3 linked regions of the Candidatus Palibaumannia cicadellinicola genome follow. The protein of the gene in region 2 interacts with the protein of the main gene of each other region in a pairwise test. Links are inferred from orthologs where the notes say so. Each region holds a gene or a part of one and is shown on either strand. Other genes may lie near its edges. The genes, in order: IM45_RS03570, ndk and ung.

Region 1 (8,566 bases), 740 kb from region 2 along the record:
TGCAGCAATACCGATTTTACCAAAATAACTACTATTGCTTACTTCTACGTAGGTGATAGCGGTTGCACAAGAGGCTAGTGCTGACCAAATTCCGATGGACTTTAATTCACAAATAGTACCATGCGCAATAGCTATCGAACGTGCACCTAAGCTATGATGAATACATTGATCTGGTATAATCGCTTCTACTAAATTAATAAGAATACGTCTTTGAGTTAATTTAGAAAGTGCTAGTGCAAGCGTTGCACCGGTCATCCCACCACCAATAATATTAACTGTCATCATTTAGCGCACCGTCAATGTTAACGTAGCAAAAATTTTTTTTACTAGTATAGAATGTCATTCTACTTGATCGTTTATGTACAAAGATTATGTCAATAACTTTTGATAAGTACGAATACGATAGCAGTATCTATTTATTATTAAATAAATAGATATTATTACCTATTATATCATTTAGTCTTTTACCAAAACTAATTTTTGTTTATCTCAGTTAAAAGAAATATAAATTTAAAATTTAAATAAAAGATTTTCTTTATATCAAGTGAGTCTATGTTTTATCTTAATAATAGCTTTTGCTAAAAATCACTTATTTATCACTGCTATTTTAAATAAGATCGATTATAGTGACCGTTTTAGTACACTTCCATTAATGTCACAAAGGTAAACTTTTATACGGTCAAAATATAGGAAGCTCAAATGTCCGCACAACCGGTAGAAATCAATATTTTGAACCGTACTTTAAGAGTAAGTTGTCCTATAGAACAACAAGAAGCGCTAAATCAAGCAGCAGGAGATCTAAATAAACGGTTACAAGAACTCAAAGTTAAAACTAAAGTTACCAATACTGAACAACTAGTTTTTATAGCTGCACTCAATGTTTGTCATGAACTAACGCAAGAAAAACTTAAAAGAAGTAATTATAAAACTAAGATAGAAAAACGTATGCTACTATTACAACAAACTATTGAACAAGCATTAATGAAGCAAGAACATATGAAAAAACGTTCTAGTACCTAAGAGAATTAATTTATTATCTGTAGTTTTGTAATCGATATGGATAAACATCTACTGCGACAAATTATTAGAAAAAATATTCGCTTACAACGTCGTACTTTAACGACCGAGCAGCAAAATAAAGCAGCTCATATGGTTGTTATTCGTGCTTTACAAGAGACGCGTATTAGAGAAGCGGATAAGTTAGCGCTTTTCCTTTCTTTTGATGGCGAAATCAATACCAATCCATTGATTGATATTTTATGGAAAAAAGGTAAGCAAGTTTATTTACCGGTACCGCATCCTTTTACTACCGGGCATTTACTATTTTTTCAATATACTCCTACTACATCATTAGTAATTAATAATTTTAATATTTACGAACCTCAACTAGATATTACAACTTTATTATCGTTAGACCAATTAGATATTCTATTTGTTCCACTAGTAGCTTTTGATATCTATGGTCATCGATTAGGGATGGGTGGTGGTTTTTATGATCGTACTTTGCAAAATTGGCGTCAAGACCAATATTTTTTTCCTATAGGTTTAGCGCATGATTGTCAATATCAAAATGAAGCTCTACCAATCAAAAAATGGGATATTTCTTTACCAGAAATTATTACTCCTTCTTGCTATTGGCGCTGGAGTAAATAATATTAGAAGTACTTACAATAAGTTAACTAATGTTACTTAGTTAGATAACTGATATCTCTTGATAATAATCAAGATTGTCAGCTCATTACTTTAATACCCTGTGGGTTGCTAATAAGAGCTATATCTGCTCTACGACGAGCAAAAAGTCCGACGGTGACTACTCCTGGTATATTATTAATAATATTTTCTAATGTAATAGCATCTAAAATATGTAAGTGATGTATATCTAAAATAATATTCCCGTTATCAGTAACAACACCATGACGGTATTTAGGTAAACCACCAGTAAGGTTGATTAATTCTCGTGTAACCCAAGCACGAGCCATAGGTATAACTTCAACTGGTAAAGGAAAGTGTCCTAATATCTGAACCTGTTTGCTAATATCAGCAATACAAATAAATTGACGTGCTACCGCGGCAATAACTTTTTCACGGGTCAGAGCTGCACCGCCACCTTTAATCATTTGCATGTTGCTATTAATTTCATCGGTACCATCAACATATATATCTAGTGAATCAACATCATTGAGGTCAAATAGTAAGATACCTAGACTTTTTAATTTTTCTGTTGAGACTTCAGAACTAGAGACAACACCTTTAATATTATTCCTGATTGTCGCAAGAGCATCGATAAAGTGAGCGATCGTAGAACCAGTACCTACTCCTACGATAGTCCCTAACGGAATATATTTTAGGGCGGCCCAACCCACAGCTTTTTTCAGTTCATCCTGCATCATCGTTGTTATTCTACTTGATATACAAATTAATCAAGCCCTTATGTCAAACAATTGAGCAAAGATGTCAAGTATAGTAATAAACTTGTTATTTTTACTCTACAAAAAATCGACTAATTTAAGATTAGGTTACTAACTGAAATTGATCATCTATATGAATTTATTTGATATGTTTAACAGCTATTAGTACAGAATCACTGTTGTTACTATATATATTTATATTAATACTATAACACATTAATCGCATTAAGTTCTTGAAAAGCTAATTCAAGACGGTTCACCATCGATATCTGTCCGGCACGAATCCAAGTGCGTGGATCATAAAATTTTTTATTGGGTTTATTAATATCATCATGGTTACCTAATTGGCTCTGTAGAAATTTTTGATTCTGATCATAGTACTGCAGAATTCCTTGCCAAGTAGCCCACTGGATATCTGTATCAATATTCATTTTTACTACACCGTAACTTACTGCTTCCTTAATCTCTTCTAGCGTAGAGCCAGAACCACCATGAAATACTAAATTGATAACATTAGTCGGAAGTCCAAATTTTTTAGAAACGTATTTCTGTGAGTTCTCAAGAATTTTAGGTCTCAGCTGTACATTACCTGGTTGATACACACCGTGAACGTTACCGAAAGCAGCTGCGATTGTGAAGCGTGGGCTAATTGCATTTAGTATTTCGTAAGCATAGGCAACATCTTCTGGTTTGGTATACAGCACTGAATGATCTATCAAACGATGATCGACACCATCTTCTTCACCACCAGTACATCCTAATTCTATTTCTAGTGTTATGTTTAACTTATCCATTTTAGCTAAGTATTCAGCACTTATTTTTAGATTATCATCTAATGATTCTTCAGATAGATCAATCATATGTGAGGAAAACAGTGGCTTACCAGTGGTCATAAAATGTTTTTCGTCAGCTATTAGGAGATCATCTAACCATGGCAATAGTTTTTTAGAACAATGATCAGTATGTAGTATGACCGGCACTCCATAATATTCTGCTATATGATGCACGTGTAGGGCTCCGGATATTGCTCCTAGTACTGAAGTAGTCTTGCTTTCCTTTTTAATACCCATACCTGCCATAAAAGCTGCACCGCCATAAGAAAATTGGACAATAATAGGTGCACTTACTTTCATAGCTGCCTCTAATGTTGCATTAATAGAATCTGTACCGATACAGTTAACAGCAGGTAAAGCAAATTTGTTTTCTTTTGCGATAGCGAATACTATTTGAATATCATCACCAGTAATCACTCCTGGTTTTACAAAATCTAAAATTTTAGACATATAATTTGGTCCTACTTTTGTAAAATCAAGTGAAAGATAAAATATATGAGTATTACTATCTCAGTATTATTTGATTAACAAATGTAGTAAAGCTAGATTTTTGCATCGTTTTTTCCTACGTATTCTAAATGTTTTGCACGTTCTTCAAGCATTACGACTACAGGAAGTGTTTTTCCCCCGATAAACTCGAGAAAAGCACCACCACCTGTAGAAATATAAGATATATTATGAGCAATCTTAAAAAGATTAATTGCTGCTAGTGTATCGCCACCACCAGCTATAGAAAACGCATTACTTTCAGCGATAGCACGAGCCAATATCTCAGTACTTTTACGAAAATTAGTAAATTCAAAAACTCCAACTGGGCCATTCCACAAAATAGTTTTAGCATTTTTTAACATGTTTGCTAAACTAGCTGCAGATTCATCACCCAAATCAAGAATATATTCATATGGCTGAATATTTTTGATAGACTTTAAGGTTGCTATAGCTGTTTCACAAAATTTAGTAGCTACGCGTACATCAGTAGGAATATAAATTTTATTACTGTTTAGTAATTGTTTTGCTTCTGTAAGTAAATTAGTTTCAAATAACGATAAACCAATATTATAACCTAGTGCCGCAAAAAAAGTGTTTGCGATACCTCCACCAATGATAATTTGATCTGATATTTTTGAAAGTTCATTAAGTATCGTTAGTTTTGTCGATATTTTAGAACCACCAATGATAGCAACCATTGGACGTTCTGGATTTTGTAGTACTGTACTTAATGTTTTTAATTCATCAAATAATAGTGGGCCAGCACAGGTAATCGGCGCAAATTTTCCTACTCCATAAGTAGAAGCATGAGCTCTATGAGCAGTGCCAAAAGCATCCATCACAAAAATATCACATAATGCCGCATATCTTTTTGCTAAATTATCATCATTTATTTTTTCACCTTTATTAAAACGTACATTTTCTAATACTACTAGTTCTCCTACAGAAATTTCTACACCATTGAGATAATCTTTAACAAGCCTAATAGGAGCAGAAATTTTCTTTTTTAAATAATTTACTATTGGCTGTAATGATAATTCAGCGTTGTATTGACCTTCTATAGGTCGGCCAAGATGAGAAGTAACCATTACACTTGCGCCTTGTTTCAGAGCTGTTTTGATAGTTGGTAAAGACGCATATATACGAGCATGTGAAGTAATTTCACCTTTGTGAATTGGTACATTAAGATCAGAGCGAATTAAAACACGTTTACCCATTAAATTTAAATCTATCATCTGAATGATTGCCATAATTCACCTTCTTATATTTGAGCTCGTAAACTGACCTCAAGTCAGTACTGAATATTTTTTAGCTATCTTAGTTTTAATAAGATTAACTACTATAGATTCAGTTATTATCGAGTCTTTCTACCAAAGCTGTAGTAAGTATTTAATCAACACAATCATCTTTCACTTTCTATTAAGTGCTATAATCATGAGACATGTTTGATATAAATAAATTTATTTCAATTTATAGAAGCTATTAAAAGCTACGTTGTACTATTAAGTGTGCCAAATTTTCTAAAGCATCACGATAAGGAGAAGGGGATAAACAAGTAAGACAAGTGATGGCTTTATCTGCCTCTTCTTCAGCACATTTACGTGTATATTCTAATGAACCACATTGATGCATGGTTTCTAATATCATTTCCATAAAATTACGACCATTACCTTGTACAATTACTTGACGAATAAGTGATGTCTGTACAGGAGTACCATTATGCATAGCATGTAGTAAAGGTAGGGTAGATTTTCCTTCGTTTAGATCATCTCCAGTATTTTTTCCTATCCGATTACCATTAGCACCATAATCTAGTAAATCATCAATTAGTTGGAAAGCAGTACCTAAATAGCGGCCGTAATCACGTAACGCCACTTCTTGATATGGAAGTGCACCTGCCAAAATCGCAGACGATTGAGAAGCTACTTCAAATAATTTTGCAGTTTTATTATATATAATTTGCATATAATTTTCGATAGTAATGTCTGGATCGTGACAATTCATTAATTGTAGTACTTCGCCTTCTACAATAATGTTTACTGCTTCAGACATTAATTTCAGTACTCGTAGTGATTCGAGTGCTATGATCATCTGAAAAGCACGTGTGTAAATAAAGTCACCGACTAATACACTTGCTGCATTACCAAATGTAGCATTAGCGCTTGCTTTACCACGACGCATATTAGATTCATCTACGACATCATCGTGAAGTAATGTAGCTGTATGAATAAATTCGATTAGTGCCGCAACAGTTACATGCTGTTTAATATCATAGTTTAATGCCCGAGCTATTAGTACAACGATCATTGGACGAATGCGCTTACCTCTCCCGCTGATAATATAGTGTCCTAGTTTATTTATCAAAACGATATCAGAATTAAGTTGTTCATAAATCATCGTATCAACATTTGCCATATCGGATGCTATTATTTCGAGAATTTGTTTGATATTCATTATATTTTCACTATTTTAGTGTGACGTTATATGTAATGCAGCACATAACACATAAAATTAAATGGCAAAAATGTTTTTGCTGATTGTACTTAAAAAAATCAGAAGTAAAAACCTGATAAAAACTTGTTTTGAATCAAATTTTCACGTATCATATTATTATTGTTGTGAACAGAAAAAGCGGACTAAAAGGAGTTTTTTATGTACGCAATTTTTCAAAATGGTGGTAAACAGTACCGAGTAAGAGAAGGTCAAACTGTCCGCCTTGAAAAGCTGAACATAGCAACTGATAGTACTATCGAATTTAACGAAGTTATGATGATAACTACTAGCGATAATATTCATATCGGTAATCCTCTAATTAATCATGGCAAAATTACTGCAAGAGTAATTGCTCACGGTAGGGGTAAAAAATTAAACATTATCAAGTTTCGTCGTCGTAAACACTCTCGTAAGCACCATGGTCATCGTCAGTGGTTTACCGAAGTTGAAGTCACTAGTATTAAAGTTTAATTTAATAAATTTAAAGTATACTTATGGCACATAAAAAAGCTGGTGGCTCTACACGCAATGGTCGTGACTCAGAAAGTAAGCGACTAGGCGTTAAATTTTTTGGTGATGAAATAGTAAAAGCAGGTAGTATTATTATACGTCAGCGAGGAACTAAATTTCATCCAGGAACGAACGTAGGCTGTGGTAAAGATTATACTATCTTTGCTCTAACTGAGGGTAAAGTACAGTTTAAAGTTAAGAATAATCGTCTGAAACATAAAAAACGTCACGTTGTTAACGTTATTAACGAAATTAAGTAATTACTAATAAAATAAACAATAAATAATTTTTATTATTATTCTTTATAGTACCTAATATCAGCGACTATCATCAAACTTTTTAAAAAGAGGATTAATGAAATTTATTGATGAAGCAGCTATTTTAGTAGCTGCCGGCGACGGCGGCAGTGGTTGCGTTAGTTTTCGCCGCGAAAAGTGCCTTCCATTTGGTGGGGCAGATGGCGGTAACGGTGGTGATGGCGGTAACGTGTGGCTACAAGCTGATGAAAATATTAATAGCCTTATTGATTATCGTTTTACACATAATTTTCATGCGGAAAATGGTAAAAACGGTCAAGGCAGTAATTGCACTGGTAAACGCGGTAAAGATATTATTATTAAAGTACCAGTAGGTACTAGAGTTTTTGATAAAAGTACTAATGAAATTATAGATGATATGATTGTTAATAAACAACGTTTATTAGTTGCAAAAGGTGGTTTGCATGGCTTAGGTAATACTAATTTTCAATCTTCGATCAACCGTACACCACGTAAAAAAACTATTGGTATTAAAGGCGAGATACGTCAGCTTCAGCTAGAACTCATGTTGTTAGCTGATGTTGGTTTGCTAGGCTTACCTAATGCTGGTAAATCTACATTTATTCGAGCGGTATCAGCTGCAAAACCCAAGGTAGCGGATTATCCTTTTACAACTCTAGTACCTAATCTTGGTGTCGTACAAATGAAACCTAAACAGAGTTTTGTTGTAGCGGATGTTCCAGGATTAATTAAGGGTGCCGCTTCTGGCGCTGGTCTAGGAATTAGATTTTTAAAACATTTAGAACGTTGCCGGATCCTTTTGCACATTATTGATTTAGCCCCAGTAGATCAATCAGATCCATTAGAAAATGCTCATCTTGTTATTCAAGAGTTAAAGAACTATAGCGAAACGCTAGCAGCTAAACCACGATGGTTAGTATTTAATAAAATAGACCTTTTAGGTAAAACTAAAGCTATGGCTCATGCTAAAGCTATTATAAATACAATTAACGAACCCAAAACAAATAGCTACTATTTAATCTCTGCCGTAAATCGCAACGGCATCAAGGCGTTATGTTGGGATATAATGTTATTTATGAATGAGCACAAAAAACATCAGTACGCCGCACAAAAAATACCAGATAATATAAAGTTAATATGGGAATAAATTTGATCATATAAAACTATCTTTTGTAGATTTTACTATAGCATATATATTATCCTTCATAAATTTTGTCTTTGAATTCCGAGTAACTTTTAGTTATGAAGATAAATAGTTTTATATAGCCAGTATTCAAAACGAACTAACGGTATTTTATATGCATACGAATCTTCCGGTGAATGCAAAACTGTATATCCAGAAAGATACTGGACAAACGCTATACGCTGACCACTAGAGACCGTCATAAAACCAGCTAAATTATAGACACCTTGTAATGAGCCAGTTTTTGCTGAAAGTTTACCGTCTAATCCTGCTTTATGCAGGCCAGTACGAAACATCAGCGTACCGTCATAACCAGCTAATGGTAGCATAGAGATGAAATTGAGTACCTGATCATGCTGACCGATATATTGT
Region 2 (8,589 bases):
AATGTTTGTATATTCTCGGTGCCGCAAGTTCTGGAAATAGTTTTATTATTAGAAATAGTACCAGCATATTATATAGCGAAAAACGGACTATGCTACGTACTTGGTGGGGAGAAACAAGTTGGCAGATACAACGTTTACGAGATAATCCAGAGAGTGCAGATCAAGAGCACGTTGCACGTCAAGATCAGAATGATCCTGGTCTCAACATTAAACTTAGCTTTAATCCGGACGAAGACATCGCTGCACCTTATATTGCTAAAGGAGTACTACCGCAAATTGCAGTACTACGTGAACAGGGTGTAAACTCTCATGTCGAAATGGCTGCAGCATTCCATCGCGCTGGCTTTCATGCTATAGACGTACATATGAGTGATTTAATGTCACGATCCCTAAATTTACAGGGTTTTCATATGTTAGTAGCATGTGGTGGTTTTTCGTACGGTGATGTACTAGGCTCCGGAGAAGGATGGGCTAATTCTATTTTGTTCAACTCTTGGTTGCGCGATGAATTTGAAGCATTTTTTTATCGTCCGCATACCCTTGCGCTTGGAGTATGTAACGGATGTCAAATGATGTCTCATCTCCGTGAATTAATCCCAGGGGTAAAACTTTGGCCACATTTTATTCGTAATAAATCCGAACGTTTCGAATCTCGTTTTAGTTTAGTTGAAGTAACTAATAGTCCATCTCTTTTATTACAAGATATGGTTGGTTCTCGTCTCCCAATTGCTATTTCACACGGCGAAGGACTAGTAAAAGTACATAATCATGAACATTTAACGAAAATAGAACAAATGAAATTAGTAGCATTACGTTATGTTAATAATTATGGTAAGGTCACAGAGAATTATCCTGCTAATCCTAATGGTTCGCCGAATGGTATTACTGCGATTACAAGTATAAGTGGTCGTGTCACACTAATGATGCCGCACCCAGAACGTGTATTTCGTACTGTAAGTAACTCTTGGCATCCTTATGAGTGGGGCGAAGATAGTCCTTGGATGCGTCTTTTCCGCAATGCACGTAAGCAAATAGGATAATAAAACTCAAGTAGACCCTATTCGGCAGAAATATGTTATATATGTATTACTAGTACTAATATTACGATATTTGATTACCATAGTTGTGAGGAGAACAAATGTTAAAACGTGATATAAAGATTGCTAATTACGATGCAGATTTATGGTGGGCAATGGAGCAAGAAGTTATACGTCAGGAAGAACATATCGAATTGATTGCATCTGAAAACTATACTAGCCCGCGGGTAATGCAAGCACAAGGTTCCTTACTAACTAATAAATACGCTGAAGGTTATCCTAGTAAGCGTTACTACGGTGGTTGTGCATTCGTGGATATAGTAGAAAAATTAGCTATAGAACGTGCTAAAGCATTATTTAGTGCTGATTATGCTAATGTACAACCACATTCTGGTTCACAAGCTAATTTTGCTGTCTATACAACATTATTACAGCCGGGCGATACAGTACTAGGGATGAATCTTTCCCACGGCGGTCACTTAACTCACGGCTCACCTGTAAACTTTTCCGGAAAAATGTATAACGTTATCTCTTATGGTGTTGATAAAAATGGTTATATTAACTACGATCAGCTAACTGAACTAGCGATGACACATAAGCCCAAAATGATTATCGGCGGTTTTTCTGCTTATTCTCGTGTGGTTAATTGGGCTAGAATGCGACAAATTGCTGATAGTATTAGTGCTTTTTTCTTTGTTGATATGGCGCATGTTGCCGGCCTTGTAGCTGCTGGTGTTTATCCTAATCCAGTGCCTTATGCCGATGTAGTAACTACTACAACACATAAAACCCTAGCTGGTCCCCGCGGCGGATTGATTATCGCTCAAGGCGGTAGTGAGGAAATGTATAATAAGCTTAATTCAGCAGTGTTCCCTGGTGCGCAAGGCGGTCCAATGATGCATGTAATAGCAGGAAAAGCAGTCGCACTAAAAGAAGCTATGGAGCCAGAATTTAAAAAATATCAGCAACAGGTAATAATAAATGCCAAAGTAATGGTTAATATTTTTTTGAATCGTGGTTTTAACGTAGTATCTGGTGGTACGGATAACCACCTCTTTTTACTAAATTTAGTTGATAAAAATATCACCGGTAAAGAGGCTGATTTAGCTCTAGGTCGTGCTAATATTACTGTTAATAAGAACAGTGTTCCAAATGATCCAAAAAGCCCATTTATAACATCTGGTATTCGTATTGGGACTCCGGCTGTGACCCGCCGTGGTTTAAATGAAACAGATGTACATAATTTAGCTAGCTGGATATGTGATGTGCTAGAAAATATTAATAACGAATCTGTGATTCAGTCTACTAAGAAAAAAGTGCTGGATATCTGCGCTCGCTATCCAGTCTATGCGTAAGCGTAGCTTAATTTTACATTAGGGATTAAGCATAGATTTTACTACACGCGGATTACCAGCAACAACATTCCCAGAAAGTAGATGATTATTTTCACCTGTGAAGTCGGTCACTAAGCCGCCTGCTTCTCGCACCAGCAACTCACCGCTGGTGACATCCCACTGCTTTAAGCCTATTTGAAAGCAGCCATCTACTCTACCGGCAGCAATATAAGCTAGATCTAGTGCCGCTGATCCTGTACATCGAAAATCTACGGACTGTACGAATAATTTACTTAGTAAAGTCATATAATTCATAAAATGTTGTTTTTGTTTTAAAGGAAAATTAATAGCTAGAATAGTATTCTCTAGATCTTTCATAATACCACAACGTAGGCGATAGCCGTTCATCTGAGAACCTTGCCCACGGGTAGCACTAAATAGTTCATTACGTATCGGATCGTAGACTACGGCTACTTCAGTATGGCTTTTTACACGTACTGCGATGGAAACAGCAATATGAGGAATACGGTTAATAAAGTTATCAATCCCATCCATAGAATGAATAATCCATTGGATATCGTGAGTCGTGCCAAGTAGTGCTCCGTATTTTTGACTGATAACTGTATGCTGAGGATAATACTTACGGATGATTTCAATTATCAAACGTTCTGCTTCGTGGTTAACCTGAATTAAAAAGTCATTCTTACTTTTGTGATTCGCTTCAAAAGTATCAGGTTTTTCATAATTTTTCGCGATAAAATTACCTGCTTTTCGCGCTGCGCGAATAGTGATATTCAGCATAGGATGCATGTTTGTCGTCCAATAAAAATAGTTGAAAACAAACCTAACATATGTAAAAAAATAAAATTATTCAGTATCAGATTTATCATGACAGTAGTAAAATATCTATACTAGTTATTAGTTTGTATTAATATCTAATTACATAGCACAATAAGTATTCAAATTAGGTACCACTCATACGCTAGCAACGCTACTACAGAATAGAGTATTATTTGATGTTGCATAATTAGTAAACAACAAATAATAAATATTACTGATAAAAATCATAGGAATATGATACTCCCTATTTGTAATTTTTATAGTACTTGGAGTTAATTAATCATGAAATTACCGGTCTATCTAGACTATGCTGCCACTACTCCGGTCGACCAAAGAGTGGCAGAAAAGATGATATCTTATCTCACTATAGACGGTATTTTCGGCAACCCTGCTTCTCGCTCTCATCGCTATGGTTGGTTAGCTGAAGAAGCCGTTGATATTGCTCGTAATCATATTGCAGCTATGATTGGAGCTGATTCTCGCGAAATTATTTTTACTTCTGGTGCTACTGAGTCAAATAATCTAGCTATAAAAGGAGTTGCCCAAGCTAGCCATGATAAAGGTCGTCATATTATTACTAGTTTGACTGAACACAAAGCGGTTCTAGATACTTGCAAGTATCTAGAACAACATGGATACAGTGTAACCTGGTTGTTACCTGATAAACATGGCTTAATTTCGCTACAACAACTTAGTGATGCTCTACGAGATGATACTATCCTAGTGTCCCTAATGCATGTTAATAATGAAATAGGTATTATTCAGAATATCGCTGCGTTTGGACAAATATGCCAAAATAATGATATTATATTCCATGTAGATGCTACCCAGAGTATAGGTAAACTACCGATAGATGTGACAGTACTTCCTGTCGATTTAATGTCATTCAGTAGTCATAAACTATATGGTCCTAAAGGTATTGGTTGCTTATATATTAGTCGTAAACGCAGGGTACGTATTGATGCACAAATTCATGGTGGAGGGCATGAACGTGGAATGCGTTCAGGTACTTTACCAGTGCATCAGATTGTTGGTATGGGAGAAGCTTATCGGATTGCGAAAAAAGAAATGGCTAATGATATGTTACGTTTACGAGTATTACGTGACCGCTTATGGGAAGGTTTACAACAGATAGAAGGTGTAACAGTAAACGGAGATTTAGCACACTGTGTTGCTACATTACTTAATGTAAGCATTAGCCATGTAGACGGTGAATCACTAATTATGGTTTTAAATGATCTGGCTGTTTCATCAGGTTCTGCTTGTACTTATTCTAATTTTGAATCATCCTATGTACTACGTGCAATAGGTCTCAATGATGAACTATCCCATAGTTCAATCCGCTTCTCTCTAGGACGTTTTACCACAAAAGAAGAGATAGATTACGCTATTAAAAAAACTCAGCGTGCTATTATTTGTCAGCGTGCCATTGCGCGGAATATCTGATTCAAAAAAAAATAATAAAAATAATTCAGGATAAAAATTATATGACTATAGAACGCACGCTTTCTATCATCAAACCTAATGCTGTTGCTAAGAATATCATAGGTGCCATAATTAATCGCTTTGAAAGCGCCGGTCTAAATATTGTAGGCATGAAAATGCTACAGCTAACCCGCAAGCAGGCCGAAGGTTTTTATAGTCAGCACAAAAATAAACCTTTTTTCGAATGTCTAATTAATTTTATGATTTCTGGTCCTATAGTAGTACAAATACTAGAAGGTAAAAATGCTATACGTTGTAACCGTGATATAATGGGAGCAACTAACCCAGTTGATGCTCTAGCCGGTACTTTACGATCAGACTATGCTGATAGCATCATAGAAAATGCAGTCCATGGTTCTGAAACAGCAGCTGCTGCCATTTGTGAAATCGCTTATTTTTTTACGATAAGTGAAGTTTGTGTACGTATGCTTTAATCAAAGACTCACTTTAATATTTGATTACATTCATAATAATATATTAGTTATTTTGGTTATCATTAAGCCTGATGTGTTTTTAATTTTGACTATTAGTGAATATAAATTATCCTTAACATTTTGTGGCAAATAATATGTTTATGAATAATTATTCTAATATTTAATCTTATTTTAGGCAATACTTTAATTAATATTAGTATTAGTAATAATTTTCAGTTACATACGTTAATACTCTTCAGATAAGTATTGAGTTAAAAGTCATGCATGATTCTATACCTATTCACCGTCGTAAATCGAAACGTATTTATGTTGGTAATGTACCAATAGGCGATGGAGCGCCAATTACGGTACAGTCTATGACGAATACTAATACCATTGACGTTGCAGCTACGGTGAAACAGATTCAAGCCTTAGAACGCGTTGGAGTAGATATTGTTCGTATATCCGTACCGACTATGAATGCTGCAGAAAAAGTGAAACAGATTAAGGAACAAATTAATGTTCCTTTAATTGCAGATATACATTTTGACTATCGTATAGCACTTAAAGTAGCTGAATATGGAGTAGATTGCCTACGTATTAACCCTGGTAATATTGGCAATGAAAATCGTATCCGCTCAGTAGTAGATTGTGCTCGTTACAATAACATTCCTATCCGGATTGGTATTAACGCTGGTTCTATTGAGCGTGATCTACAAGCTAAGTACGGTCAGCCTACTCCAGAAGTACTACTAGAATCAGCTTTACGTAACATAGATATTCTAGATAAACTTAATTTCGACCAATTTAAAGTTAGTGTAAAAGCCTCTGATGTATTCCTTGCAGTACAGTCTTACCGCCTGCTTGCCTCGCAGATTGATCAACCATTGCATCTTGGTATTACTGAAGCTGGTAGTGCGCGTAGCGGCGCAGTTAAATCTGCTATCGGATTAGGATTATTGCTCAGTGAAGGTATAGGTGATACTTTACGTATTTCTTTAGCTACAGATCCTATAGAAGAAGTAAAAGTAGGATTTGACATCCTTAAGTCCCTTAGAATCCGTGCAAGAGGCATTAACTTTATAGCTTGTCCGACCTGTTCTCGTCAGGAATTTGATGTCATCGGTACAGTTAACACCTTAGAACAACGGCTAGAAGATATTGTTACTCCGATGGATGTCTCGATTATTGGTTGCGTAGTCAATGGTCCGGGGGAAGCACTCATGTCAACGATCGGAGTAACTGGAGGACATAATACAAGCGGTTTTTACGAAGACGGTGTTCGACAGCATTATCGTTTGGATAACGAATTCATTATTGATCAGCTTGAAGCTCGTATCCGTGCGAAAGCGATGATACTAAATGATAACAATAAAATTGCAATTAATCTAATTGATAAATAATCTAGGAATATAAATCTTCGATATGGTTAAAAGAATACAAGTCATTCGTGGTATGAACGACTATTTGCCTGAAGAGACTATATTCTGGCAGCATCTCGAAAACTTATTAAAACAAGTGCTCGTCAGTTATGGTTACCGTGAAATTCGTCTGCCAATTATTGAGCAAACTTTGTTATTTAAACGTGCTATCGGTAAAGTAACAGATGTCGTAGAAAAAGAAATGTATAGCTTCGAAGACCGGAATGGCGATCACCTTACCCTACGTCCAGAAGGTACGGCTAGTTGTGTACGCGCTGGTATAGAACATGGTTTATTATACAACAATATAGAACAACGCTTGTGGTATATTGGTCCAATGTTCCGACATGAACGGCCACAGAAAGGCCGCTATCGTCAATTTCATCAGTTGGGCGCTGAGGTATTCGGCCAGCAAGGTCCTGATATTGATGCCGAATTAATTATGCTCACTATGCGATGGTGGCAAACATTAGGTATAAGCGAACACGTAAGACTAGAACTAAATTCTATCGGTTCTTTAGATAATCGTGCTCGTTACCGTAAAGCGCTGGTAACATTTTTAGTACAACATCAGAAACATCTTGATGAAAACTGTCGTAGCCGTATGCATACTAATCCTATGCGTATACTTGATACTAAGAATACTAATATTCAGAGATTGCTTAACGATGCACCTGTTTTAGCCGACTATCTTGACGATAATGCTTGTACACACTTTTCTGGTCTATGTAAATTTTTAGACATAGCAGGAATTAATTATACTATTAATCCGCGTTTAGTACGCGGCTTAGATTACTATAACGACACGGTATTCGAATGGGTTACAAATAATTTAGGTTCCCAGGGAACTCTTTGTGCCGGGGGTCGTTATGATAGATTGGTAGAGCAACTTGGGGGACGTGCTACACCAGCTATTGGAATAGCTATAGGACTTGACCGTTTAGTACTACTAATGCAAGGATTAAATCCTGGCTTTTCAGTAAAATCACGGGTAGATGCTTATCTAGTAGCTGTAGGTGAAAATATACAGTTTGCTGCAATGCTACTAGCAGAAAGAGTGCGTGATGCATTACCTTTCTTACGTCTCATGATAAATTGCGGAGGTGGTAGTTTTAAAAAGCAGTTTGGGCGCGCAGACAAATACGGCGCCCGCATAGCTTTAGTTCTAGGCGAAAGCGAAGCAGCAGCACAGGAAGTCATTCTCAAAGATCTTACGACCGGTAATCAAGAAACCTTAGCACAGAGTGATGTTGCTGCTCGTATAGCCTTTTTTATTCCACACCGTAACTTAATCTAGTAAACCATAATTCAATAGATGGTAACCTAGATGCCCCGCCATCTATATCACATGGTCGTAATAAAACACTATTGATAAGTTCATTACAGTAGTATCTATCTAGTAAATCTAAAATAAGTCAGTCGCTCAAATTTTATTACTTTAGTTATAGCTATTCTAGGAAGTGATAAAATATATATAGACAAGGCAAAAAGAGCATAGTTTATATGTTTGAAACTACTCATGATAAATATGACGAGGAATATGACAATGATACCAGTTGTTGCGTTAGTCGGGCATCCTAATGTAGGTAAATCTACTTTATTTAATCGATTAACACACACGCGTGATGCGCTAGTTGCCAATTTTCCAGGGCTGACGCGTGACCGAAAGTATGGTCATGCTAAATGGCAAGGTTACAAATTTATCGTGATCGATACCGCAGGTATCAGTGGCGCTAAAGAAGGAGTAGCAATCCATATGACTAAACAATCGCTAATAGCGATGGAAGAAGCAGATGTTATACTATTTATAGTAGATGGTAGAATCGGGTTGATACCAGACGATCAAAACATTGTAATGCATCTACGTAAGCGGCAAAAACCAACGTTCGTAGTAGTAAATAAAATTGACGGCATCGATACAATTAAAGCTATAGGAGACTTTTACTCTCTTAATATGGGAAACATTTTTCCCATTGCTGCATTGCATGGACGCGGTATTAATATTTTGTTAAAAGCCGTTATATTGCCCCTAGTGCAAAAAAATCTTCTGACAAAAGAT
Region 3 (8,699 bases), 700 kb from region 2 along the record:
AGAGCTCCACTTGGTATGCACAGGGTGGTATAGCTGCTGTCTTTGAGGATATGGATAGTATCAATTCTCATGTAGAAGATACGTTACAAGCCGGTGCCGGACTCTGTAATCGCGATGTGGTAGAATTTATCGCTAGTAATGCTCGCCATTGCGTGGAGTGGCTGGTCCAGCAAGGTGTACTATTCGATGTAGAGGCAGAGAATGCGACCTTACCGGTGCCGCTTAACACACGTTATCATCTTACCCGAGAAGGAGGCCATAGTTATCGTCGCGTATTACATGCTGCTGATGCTACTGGTAAAGCAATAGAAACAATTCTTATTCACAAGGCGGCACTGCATCCTAATATTCATATAATAGAACACTGTCACGCCGTAGATCTCGTTACCTCGAATACAATAGGTCTGTGCGGCCCCAGTAGGGTGGTTGGCACCTATATCTGGAATAGATCCCAGGAAAAAGTGGAACGGTGCTATGCTTGTGCCGCCGTCGTACTAGCAACAGGCGGAGCCTCCAAAGTTTATCAATATACCACTAACCCAGATATCTCATCTGGTGACGGTATTGCAATGGCCTGGCGTGCTGGGTGCCGAGTTGCAAATCTTGAATTTAATCAGTTCCACCCCACCTCATTATTCCATCCGCAAGCTCGTAATTTTCTGTTAACAGAAGCGCTACGTGGCGAAGGCGCCTACCTATATCGACCGGATGGCAGCCGCTTTATGCCTGATTTTGACTTACGAGCTGAACTAGCACCTAGGGATATCGTGGCGCGCGCTATCGATCACGAAATGAGACGTTTAGGGGCAAAATGTATGTATTTAGATATCAGCTATAGGCCTGAGAAGTTTATTCGCCATCATTTTCCTACGATCTATGATAAGTTACGTACGCTAGATATCGATTTAACTCGCCAACCGATTCCTATAGTTCCAGCAGCACACTATACCTGCGGTGGTGTTATGGTCGATAAACATGGACGTACCGATCTAGACGGGCTTTACGCTATCGGCGAAGTAAGTTATACCGGCCTACACGGTGCTAATAGACTGGCATCCAACTCTTTGCTTGAGTGCCTAGTCTATGGCTGGACTGCGTCTGTAGATATTTTGCACCGCTTACCAACTTTCGTAAAACAAGAACATCAGTTACCTTCTTGGAATCATAGCTCTATTAGTAACTCTGGTTATGGTGATGAGATAGTCTTACAGCAGCATTGGCAAGAACTGCGGCTATTGATGTGGGATCATGTTGGTATTGTGCGCACAACAAAACGATTAGAGAGTGCACTATATCGTATCAACTTTCTTACTAAAGAAATGAATGAGTATTACTCTAATTTTAGGATATCTCACGCTGCACTAGAAGTACGTAACCTACTTCAAGTAGCGGGACTGATTGTTAAAAGTGCCCTCTTACGCAAAGAGAGCCGCGGGTTACATTATACGCTGGATTATCCTACTATGCAGCCCAACCCGCAACCAACTATTCTACAACCAGGAAGGAAGGCTTATTACTATGGATCAGGATAAAAGTAAAAGATCAACATACTAGTGAATAATAGAATAGAAACTTAATCAGATGATTAATGGACAAAATATGAATTGGCTGCATATGATTTCGGAGGAAAAAAAACAGCTTTATTTTAAGAACATATTAGCTTTTATAGCTAGCGAACGGGCAGCAGGCGTTACTATTTATCCAGCGCAGAACGATATATTTAAAGCTTTTTGCCTGACGGAACTTAATACTATTAAGGTTCTTATCCTCGGTCAAGATCCCTATCATGGGCCTAAGCAAGCCCATGGTTTATCATTTTCTGTACCGCCTGGTGTACCTATACCACCATCACTGATAAACATCTATAAAGAGCTAAAGAACGATATACCTGGCTTTATTATACCACCACATGGTTATTTACATAGTTGGGCAACACAGGGAATAATGCTACTCAATACAGTATTAACCGTAGAAGCAGGCAAAGCACATTCCCACGCCCACTTAGGTTGGGAAATTTTTACCAATAAAGTGATTACTTTAGTTAATAGCCTAGGTGAAGGCATTATCTTTCTTCTATGGGGTAATCATGCGCACACAAAAAGCAAAATAATAGACGTGAGACGCCACTACATTCTAAAAGCATCACACCCATCTCCGCTGTCCGCGCATCGCGGCTTTATTGGTTGCCATCATTTCTCAAAGGTTAATACTCTGCTAAAAGAACAAGGTAAAACTACCATAAACTGGGAGCCAAAACTACCCATAGGGTGGCATCACGTGAACCACATAAACAAAATATAGTAGTATAGTACCGAGTCAATGTTAAATAGTTAACTTTTTGCTTTAGATACTGTAACCATAGCCGGGCGAATAAGACGACCATTTAGAGTATAGCCTTTCTGCATAACGATTATGACATTATTAGGTTCATGCTCTTCAGATTCGAGTATGGTAATTGCCTGATGTACGTCTGGGTTAAATGGAATGTGTATTTCACTTATAACTTCGAGCCCAAATTTACGTACAGCATCTAGCAGAGATTTCAACGTGAGCTCAATGCCTTCAATGGTAGAAGTTAGATCGCTGTTAGATTTATCTGACATCTCCAATGCGCGCTCTAAATTATCAATCACCGGTAGTAATTCACTGACAAAACGTTCTAGAGAAAATTTATAGGCTTTTTCTACTTCTATCTGACTGCGGCGGCGCATGTTCTCTATTTCTGCTTTAGCACGTAGTAGGCAATCTCGTTCGCGCTGTTGCAACTGTGCTAGTTCTACTTCTAGTTCTTCAATACGCTCATCTCTAGGATCGACCACTTCTTCAACCATTTCAGGCGCGACTTCTACTTGTGCTTGTGCTTGTGCTTGATCTTTTTGGTGATCTTGTGAGACTTGCTCGTCAGGAGTGTTTATTTCTTGACTCATCATACGTTTTCTCCGCGCTTCAGCATTATTCTTACGAGTCCGGTTATTATGGGGATAAATAGTAAGGATTCAAGGGACGAAACATAATGAAACTGGCAAAAGACAAAACAAACGCAGATATCACCAAGAACATTACGGCAACTTTTAAAACTATTGGTATTGTCGGCCATCCCGGCTATCCAAATGCACTAGCTACCCATGAAATGCTATATTATTGGTTAATAAAAAAGGGTATAAAAGTTATCATAGAACATAAAATTGCTAGTGATTTGGAATTATACGATACTATAACCGGTAGTTTAGCAGATATAGGCCAGCAGGCAGACCTAGCGATTGTTATCGGTGGTGACGGTAATATGCTAGGTGCAGCGCGGATTTTATCCCGCTACTATATAAAAGTTATTGGCATCAACCGTGGTAATGTGGGTTTTCTCACTGATTTAGACCCAGACTCAGCGTTAACACAGTTATCCGATGTTTTAGCAGGTAATTATCACAGTGATAAACGCTTCTTACTAGAAGCGCGTATTTGTCGTAACAACATATGCGGACAACCTAGTACCGCTATTAATGAAGTTGTGCTACATTCTGGTAAGGTCGCACATATGATTGAATTTGATGTTTATATCGATGATCACTTCGCATTTTCACAACGTGCCGACGGACTGATTATATCTACTCCTACCGGATCTACTGCCTACTCTCTTTCTGCTGGAGGTCCTATCCTTACCCCTACTGTGGATACGATAGCACTTGTACCTATGTTTCCGCACACTCTTTCTTCCCGTCCGTTAGTTATCCATGGTAGCAGTACTATCAGACTTAAATTTGCTGAATGGAAGCCTGATGTAGAAATTAGCTGCGATAGTCAGATCACCTTTCCCATCCATGATGGAGATGAAATTGTAATCCGCCGTAGCAATTACTACCTATATTTGATCCATCCGAATGATTATAATTATTTTCATACTTTAAGCCGTAAACTAGGCTGGTCAAAAATTTTTTGCTCAAATAAGGCTATTAAGCCAATCTAAACTCAGTAATTAAATCAATAATATCAAGTAATAACATAAAAAACTTGGTTTGCAAATGAGGTTACGATAGAATATAAATTCATGGTATTTTTATCTCTACCCAATACCCGTAGCTGATTAGTACGGGTATTAATACTAGTAAATTAGTTTATGTAAATAGTAAGTTTATCTATCTTCACTTACGAAGATCTTTCAAGGCCGAAGTGGCGAAATTGGTAGACGCAGTTGATTCAAAATCAACCACCTTTAGGTGTACCGGTTCGAGTCCGGTCTTCGGCATTCTACTGCAAAAGGTTTCAGATATTATGCGCATCTACATCTCTATTTAATTAGGTCGGCTAAGACTAGACTAGAAGGAGATAAGCATGCGTACTAGCCAATATTTACTCTCTACTCTTAAGGAAATTCCCGTAGATGCAGAAGTGGTCAGCCACCAATTGATGCTACGCGCAGGAATGATTCGTCAATTGGCATCAGGTCTCTATACTTGGCTGCCTACTGGTCTACGCACACTACGTAAGGTAGAAAACATCGTGCGAGAAGAGATGAACAATGCTGGAGCTATCGAAGTATCCATGCCGATAGTACAGCCAGCAGATTTGTGGCAGAAGAGTGGACGCTGGGAACAATATGGTCAGGAACTCCTACGTTTTACCGATCGAAGCGCTCGTGCGTTTCTTCTAGGACCGACTCATGAAGAAGTTATTACTGATTTAATTCGTAATGAAGTTAGATCTTATAAACAACTCCCACTGAATTTATTCCAGATTCAGACAAAATTCCGTGACGAAGTTCGTCCACGTTTTGGCGTGATGCGTTCGCGTGAATTTGTAATGAAAGATGCTTACTCTTTTCATGCTAATCAAGAGTCGCTGCAAGTAACTTATGACGCAATGTATCGTGCCTACAGCGCAATTTTTACCCGTATGGGTCTGGATTTTTGCACGGTACAGGCGGATACCGGCTCGATAGGTGGTATCGTATCACATGAGTTCCAGGTACTAGTCGGTAATGGCGAAGACCATATGGTATTTTCTACTACTTCTGATTATGCTGCTAATATTGAAATTGCGGAAGCTGTGGTATCATCTACTAAATGTGATCAACCTAGTATGAAAATGCATTTAGTAGATACGTCTGGTATTTCCACTGTTGCTGAATTATTGAAACAATTTAGCTTACCGATAGAAAAAACTATTAAGATGATTATTGTTCGTGCTAAAAAAGATGCGGATCTACCGTTGGTAGCGCTGATGGTACGAGGCGATCATTATCTCAATGACGCTAAGGTAGAAAAACTACCTCAGGTGGCAACTCCTCTGGTTTTTGCGACTGAAGATGAGATCCGCTTAGCTATCGGCGCTAGTTCCAGTTCACTAGGACCGGTGAATTTGCCATTGCCATTGGTGATTGATCATAGTGTTGCGTTAATGAGCGATTTCGTTGCCGGCGCTAATATTGATGGCAAATACTTTTTCGGTATTAACTGGGAACGAGATCTATGTTTGCCAGAAGTGGCAGATCTTAGAAAAGTAATTCATGGTGATCTTAGTCCGGATGGTCAGGGAACTCTGCTAATACAAAGCGGGATTGAAGTAGGACATATATTCCAGCTAGGAAGCAAATATTCCGAAGCTATAAAAGCTACGGTGCAAGGCAAAGACGGCAATCATCAGATTGTCACGATGGGCTGCTATGGCATCGGTATTACTCGTGTCGTTGCCGCAGTTATAGAGCAGTACCATGATGAGCGCGGTATTTTATGGCCAGAAGCACTAGCACCTTTCAATGTGGCTATTTTGCCGATAAATATGCATCAATCTTTTCGGGTTAAAAACACCGCAGAACAACTTTATAATCTACTACGCACTAACCACATCGACGTACTATTAGACGATAGACAAGAACGTCCGGGCGTTATGTTTGCTGATATTGAACTGATTGGGGTGCCACATACGATCGTCATAGGCGATCGTAATCTAGATACTGAAGAGATAGAATACCAAAATCGCCGTAGCGGTGAAAAAAAGATCATGAAACTTAGTACTATCGTAGAGTTTCTAACTGCTGAGATAGCTACGGGCATGAGTTGAATATGTTGTGTATTATGTACCTATTCTGTGGTCGGTGAGAGAGGATTTGAACCTCCGTCCAATACGTCCCGAACGTATTACGCTACCAGGCTGCGCCACTCACCGTAATTTTAGTACACATATTACTACACTATGTTATAATAGATCAATTACTTTAGGGAAAACTGCTTTTTATTGTCACTTATTTAGGCTAACTACGGATAAATTATATTGAAGGAAAGTTACATGAGCTTAAATTTGGTACCTGCAGGACAAAATATACCAGATGATATTTACGTGGTGGTAGAAATTCCAGCAAATACGGCTGCTTCGATTAAATATGAAGTAAATAAAGAAATAGGAGTGTTATTTATTGATCGTTTTATGTCCACTGCGATGTTTTATCCTTGTAACTACGGTTACATAAACCATACCTTATCGCTAGACGGTGATCCAGTAGATGTGCTGGTACCAACACCTTATCCACTACAACCAGGTTCCGTAATCCGCTGCCGTCCAATTGGTATGCTAAAAATGACCGACGAATCTGGTGAAGATGCTAAGCTGATCGCAGTGCCGCACACTACGTTATCGAATGAATATGAAAATATAAAAGATATTGAAGACTTACCACAAAAACTGCGGGCGCAGATTATCCACTTCTTCGAGCACTACAAAGATCTAGAAGCTGGCAAATGGGTTAAAGTAGACGGCTGGGAAAACGCTCAAGATGCTAAAAGAGAGATTATGCTATCCTTCTCACGAGCAAAGCAAAACTTAGCTCATAACGAAGGAAGATAAATAGGTATCAAAAATAATAAAGTTTCAGTAATATACTTTACTACAACCATAAGTATTTAAAAATCAAATCTATAAAATAAGTTCAGTGCCTGGTTAAGACCAGATACTACTTCTAAATAAAGTTGAGGCATTAAGCGGTAATGTAAGATTAACGTTGCTAGTGAGTCAAAAATATCAAGATTATATTTAACCTGTAATCTAGGAGCAATATATCCGCTGAAAATTACTTTGGAACTATCTCCACTACCCTGGGTATCTAAAGCTAGATCAGTCACCCCAAATAAATCTCCAATTTTACCTAAAAATTGCTCGCTTTGTACCATTCCCATTCTAATTAACATTGCTACCATGATATTACGATCAGTACTCATTTCATCAATACCGTGGCCTTTTAATAAATAAGACAGCGCTTCTGGCTGGGATTTAATCGGATTAGAAAATACATCTAGTATCGGTTGGTAAACTGGACCAGTAACTTGTACGCCAGCTATTACATTATCCTTAGTATACTCTGGATCACGGATCGCTTGGATGTTGAGATAAGGCTGATCTATGGGTCCAGAGAAGAGCAGTTGGCCTTGAGTTATGATTAAGTCCTGACCATAAGCTTGGAAATAGCCGGATGGAATATCTATTTCCCCACTAATACCCAGTCTTTTTTGATCTTGAGTTACTTTTAGGTCACCTGAAAGATTAGCTTTCAAACCTAAGGCATTGATTTGTACGTCATTCCCAACATGGACTAATAGGTTAGTGATGATAGGAATAACAATACTTTGATCATGTGCTCGCATTGTCACTAATTTAAGTTGCTCATCTAATAGTACCTCATCAGATGAAATGCTCCCGGTACTTTCCGACATATCTTTCACTTTAATGCGCATCCAGGGAATGTCTATCTTACCGTTAAGGGTTAATAACGTCGGAGTAGCTTCAAAAACAATGTTAGGAGATATATCTAACTGTACTATCTGTACTATCGACGGCATAGTAATGCGCATTCTATTACCCGAGGCGGCAATACGCGCTTGCCAAACATCAACACAGTTCCAATTAGCGTGGCCGATGATATTAACTTGTCCATGTTTGGTACTAATCAATCCATGCAAATCTAATTTAGTACCTGAAAAATTCAGTGTTAACCGGCTTTCTGTCATAGAACAAGGTATTACTGTGTGTTTTATAATGAGTTGTTCTAATCTTAGCTGACCGTCAAGCTGTGGTAACTTAGTATTGCCGCTGATCAATAAGGCTGCATTTAGCATACCTTCTACGCTCTCTCCACGCCCGAAGAGGGGCTTCAGTAGCGCTAGAGAGATATCTTGAATATTAATATTACCGTTAATATTATGCTTTTTTTTAGTATGCACTACTTGTAATTGCCCGTTACACTGACCGTTACTAGCTATTTTTAGTAACCAATTAAAGTGTGCCTGATCTTTATCGAATCCTGCATTTAATATGAGCCTATCTAATAATACCTGCCAGGTTTTTCCCGGTACTGGTACTATCTGACTGATTTTGATATTCTGGCCGAAAAGTCCAACTTTGGCATGCGGTAGTTTACTGCCAGCTTCCCAACCAACCTCTGCGCTACCTGTAACAAAACCGCTAGCCTGCATATTAGATTGAAATTGAAATTTAGGCACCAATCGTTTTAGTATTTCTCCGATAGTGGTTGTGAAACTAGTTTGGCTAAGTACACCATGCCATAGCTGATGTGTGCTATCGAAATGACCTTGTATTTGTAACTGACCTGCTATCTTTGGTTTACCAAGCATGATCAATGTTAGCTGATGCTGCTTCTCATCTCCGGTAGCTGTAAAAATTAGCTGACGTAATAACCATTGCCTCTGCTGCAATTG

The links.
Region 1: the proteins of ndk (region 2) and IM45_RS03570 interact in binary tests that used the Escherichia coli proteins (3 or more experiments, as listed by UniProt). The link is inferred for Candidatus Palibaumannia cicadellinicola from one-to-one orthologs.
Region 3: the proteins of ndk (region 2) and ung interact in binary tests that used the Escherichia coli proteins (3 or more experiments, as listed by UniProt). The link is inferred for Candidatus Palibaumannia cicadellinicola from one-to-one orthologs.

The regions. Positions count from the first base shown.
Region 1 is NZ_CP008985.1:744,472-753,037, reverse strand. What follows is about bases 1-2,854. They hold IM45_RS03570 (5-formyltetrahydrofolate cyclo-ligase), read left to right. Parts: upstream 1-1,056; coding sequence 1,057-1,653; downstream 1,654-2,854. Other genes in these bases: fbaA (class II fructose-bisphosphate aldolase), read right to left, coding at 2,615-2,854; rpiA (ribose-5-phosphate isomerase RpiA), read right to left, coding at 1,731-2,390; zapA (cell division protein ZapA), read left to right, coding at 700-1,020; ubiH (2-octaprenyl-6-methoxyphenyl hydroxylase), read right to left, coding at 1-282. Also shown: more of fbaA, read right to left, coding at 2,855-3,691; IM45_RS03555 (phosphoglycerate kinase), read right to left, coding at 3,784-4,980; ispB (octaprenyl diphosphate synthase), read right to left, coding at 5,213-6,184; rplU (50S ribosomal protein L21), read left to right, coding at 6,383-6,694; rpmA (50S ribosomal protein L27), read left to right, coding at 6,718-6,993; Obg family GTPase CgtA, read left to right, coding at 7,088-8,158; dacB (serine-type D-Ala-D-Ala carboxypeptidase), read right to left, coding at 8,248-8,566. UniProt on the Escherichia coli protein: Involved in the removal of 5-formyltetrahydrofolate.
Region 2 is NZ_CP008985.1:5,425-14,013, forward strand. Bases 3,538-6,414 are described here. They hold ndk (nucleoside-diphosphate kinase), read left to right. Parts: upstream 3,538-4,698; coding sequence 4,699-5,130; downstream 5,131-6,414. Other genes in these bases: IM45_RS00030 (IscS subfamily cysteine desulfurase), read left to right, coding at 3,538-4,657; ispG (flavodoxin-dependent (E)-4-hydroxy-3-methylbut-2-enyl-diphosphate synthase), read left to right, coding at 5,391-6,414. Also shown: purL (phosphoribosylformylglycinamidine synthase), read left to right, coding at 1-1,040; glyA (serine hydroxymethyltransferase), read left to right, coding at 1,139-2,392; suhB (inositol-1-monophosphatase), read right to left, coding at 2,411-3,181; more of IM45_RS00030, read left to right, coding at 3,494-3,537; more of ispG, read left to right, coding at 6,415-6,512; hisS (histidine--tRNA ligase), read left to right, coding at 6,535-7,827; ribosome biogenesis GTPase Der, read left to right, coding at 8,077-8,589. UniProt on the Escherichia coli protein: Major role in the synthesis of nucleoside triphosphates other than ATP. The ATP gamma phosphate is transferred to the NDP beta phosphate via a ping-pong mechanism, using a phosphorylated active-site intermediate.
Region 3 is NZ_CP008985.1:703,548-712,246, reverse strand. Bases 464-3,450 are described here. They hold ung (uracil-DNA glycosylase), read left to right. Parts: upstream 464-1,599; coding sequence 1,600-2,301; downstream 2,302-3,450. Other genes in these bases: nadK (NAD(+) kinase), read left to right, coding at 3,014-3,450; grpE (nucleotide exchange factor GrpE), read right to left, coding at 2,331-2,930; nadB (L-aspartate oxidase), read left to right, coding at 464-1,532. Outside these bases: more of nadB, read left to right, coding at 1-463; more of nadK, read left to right, coding at 3,451-3,961; IM45_RS03355 (proline--tRNA ligase), read left to right, coding at 4,327-6,054; ppa (inorganic diphosphatase), read left to right, coding at 6,280-6,834; IM45_RS03340 (translocation/assembly module TamB domain-containing protein), read right to left, coding at 6,891-8,699. UniProt on the Escherichia coli protein: Excises uracil residues from the DNA which can arise as a result of misincorporation of dUMP residues by DNA polymerase or due to deamination of cytosine.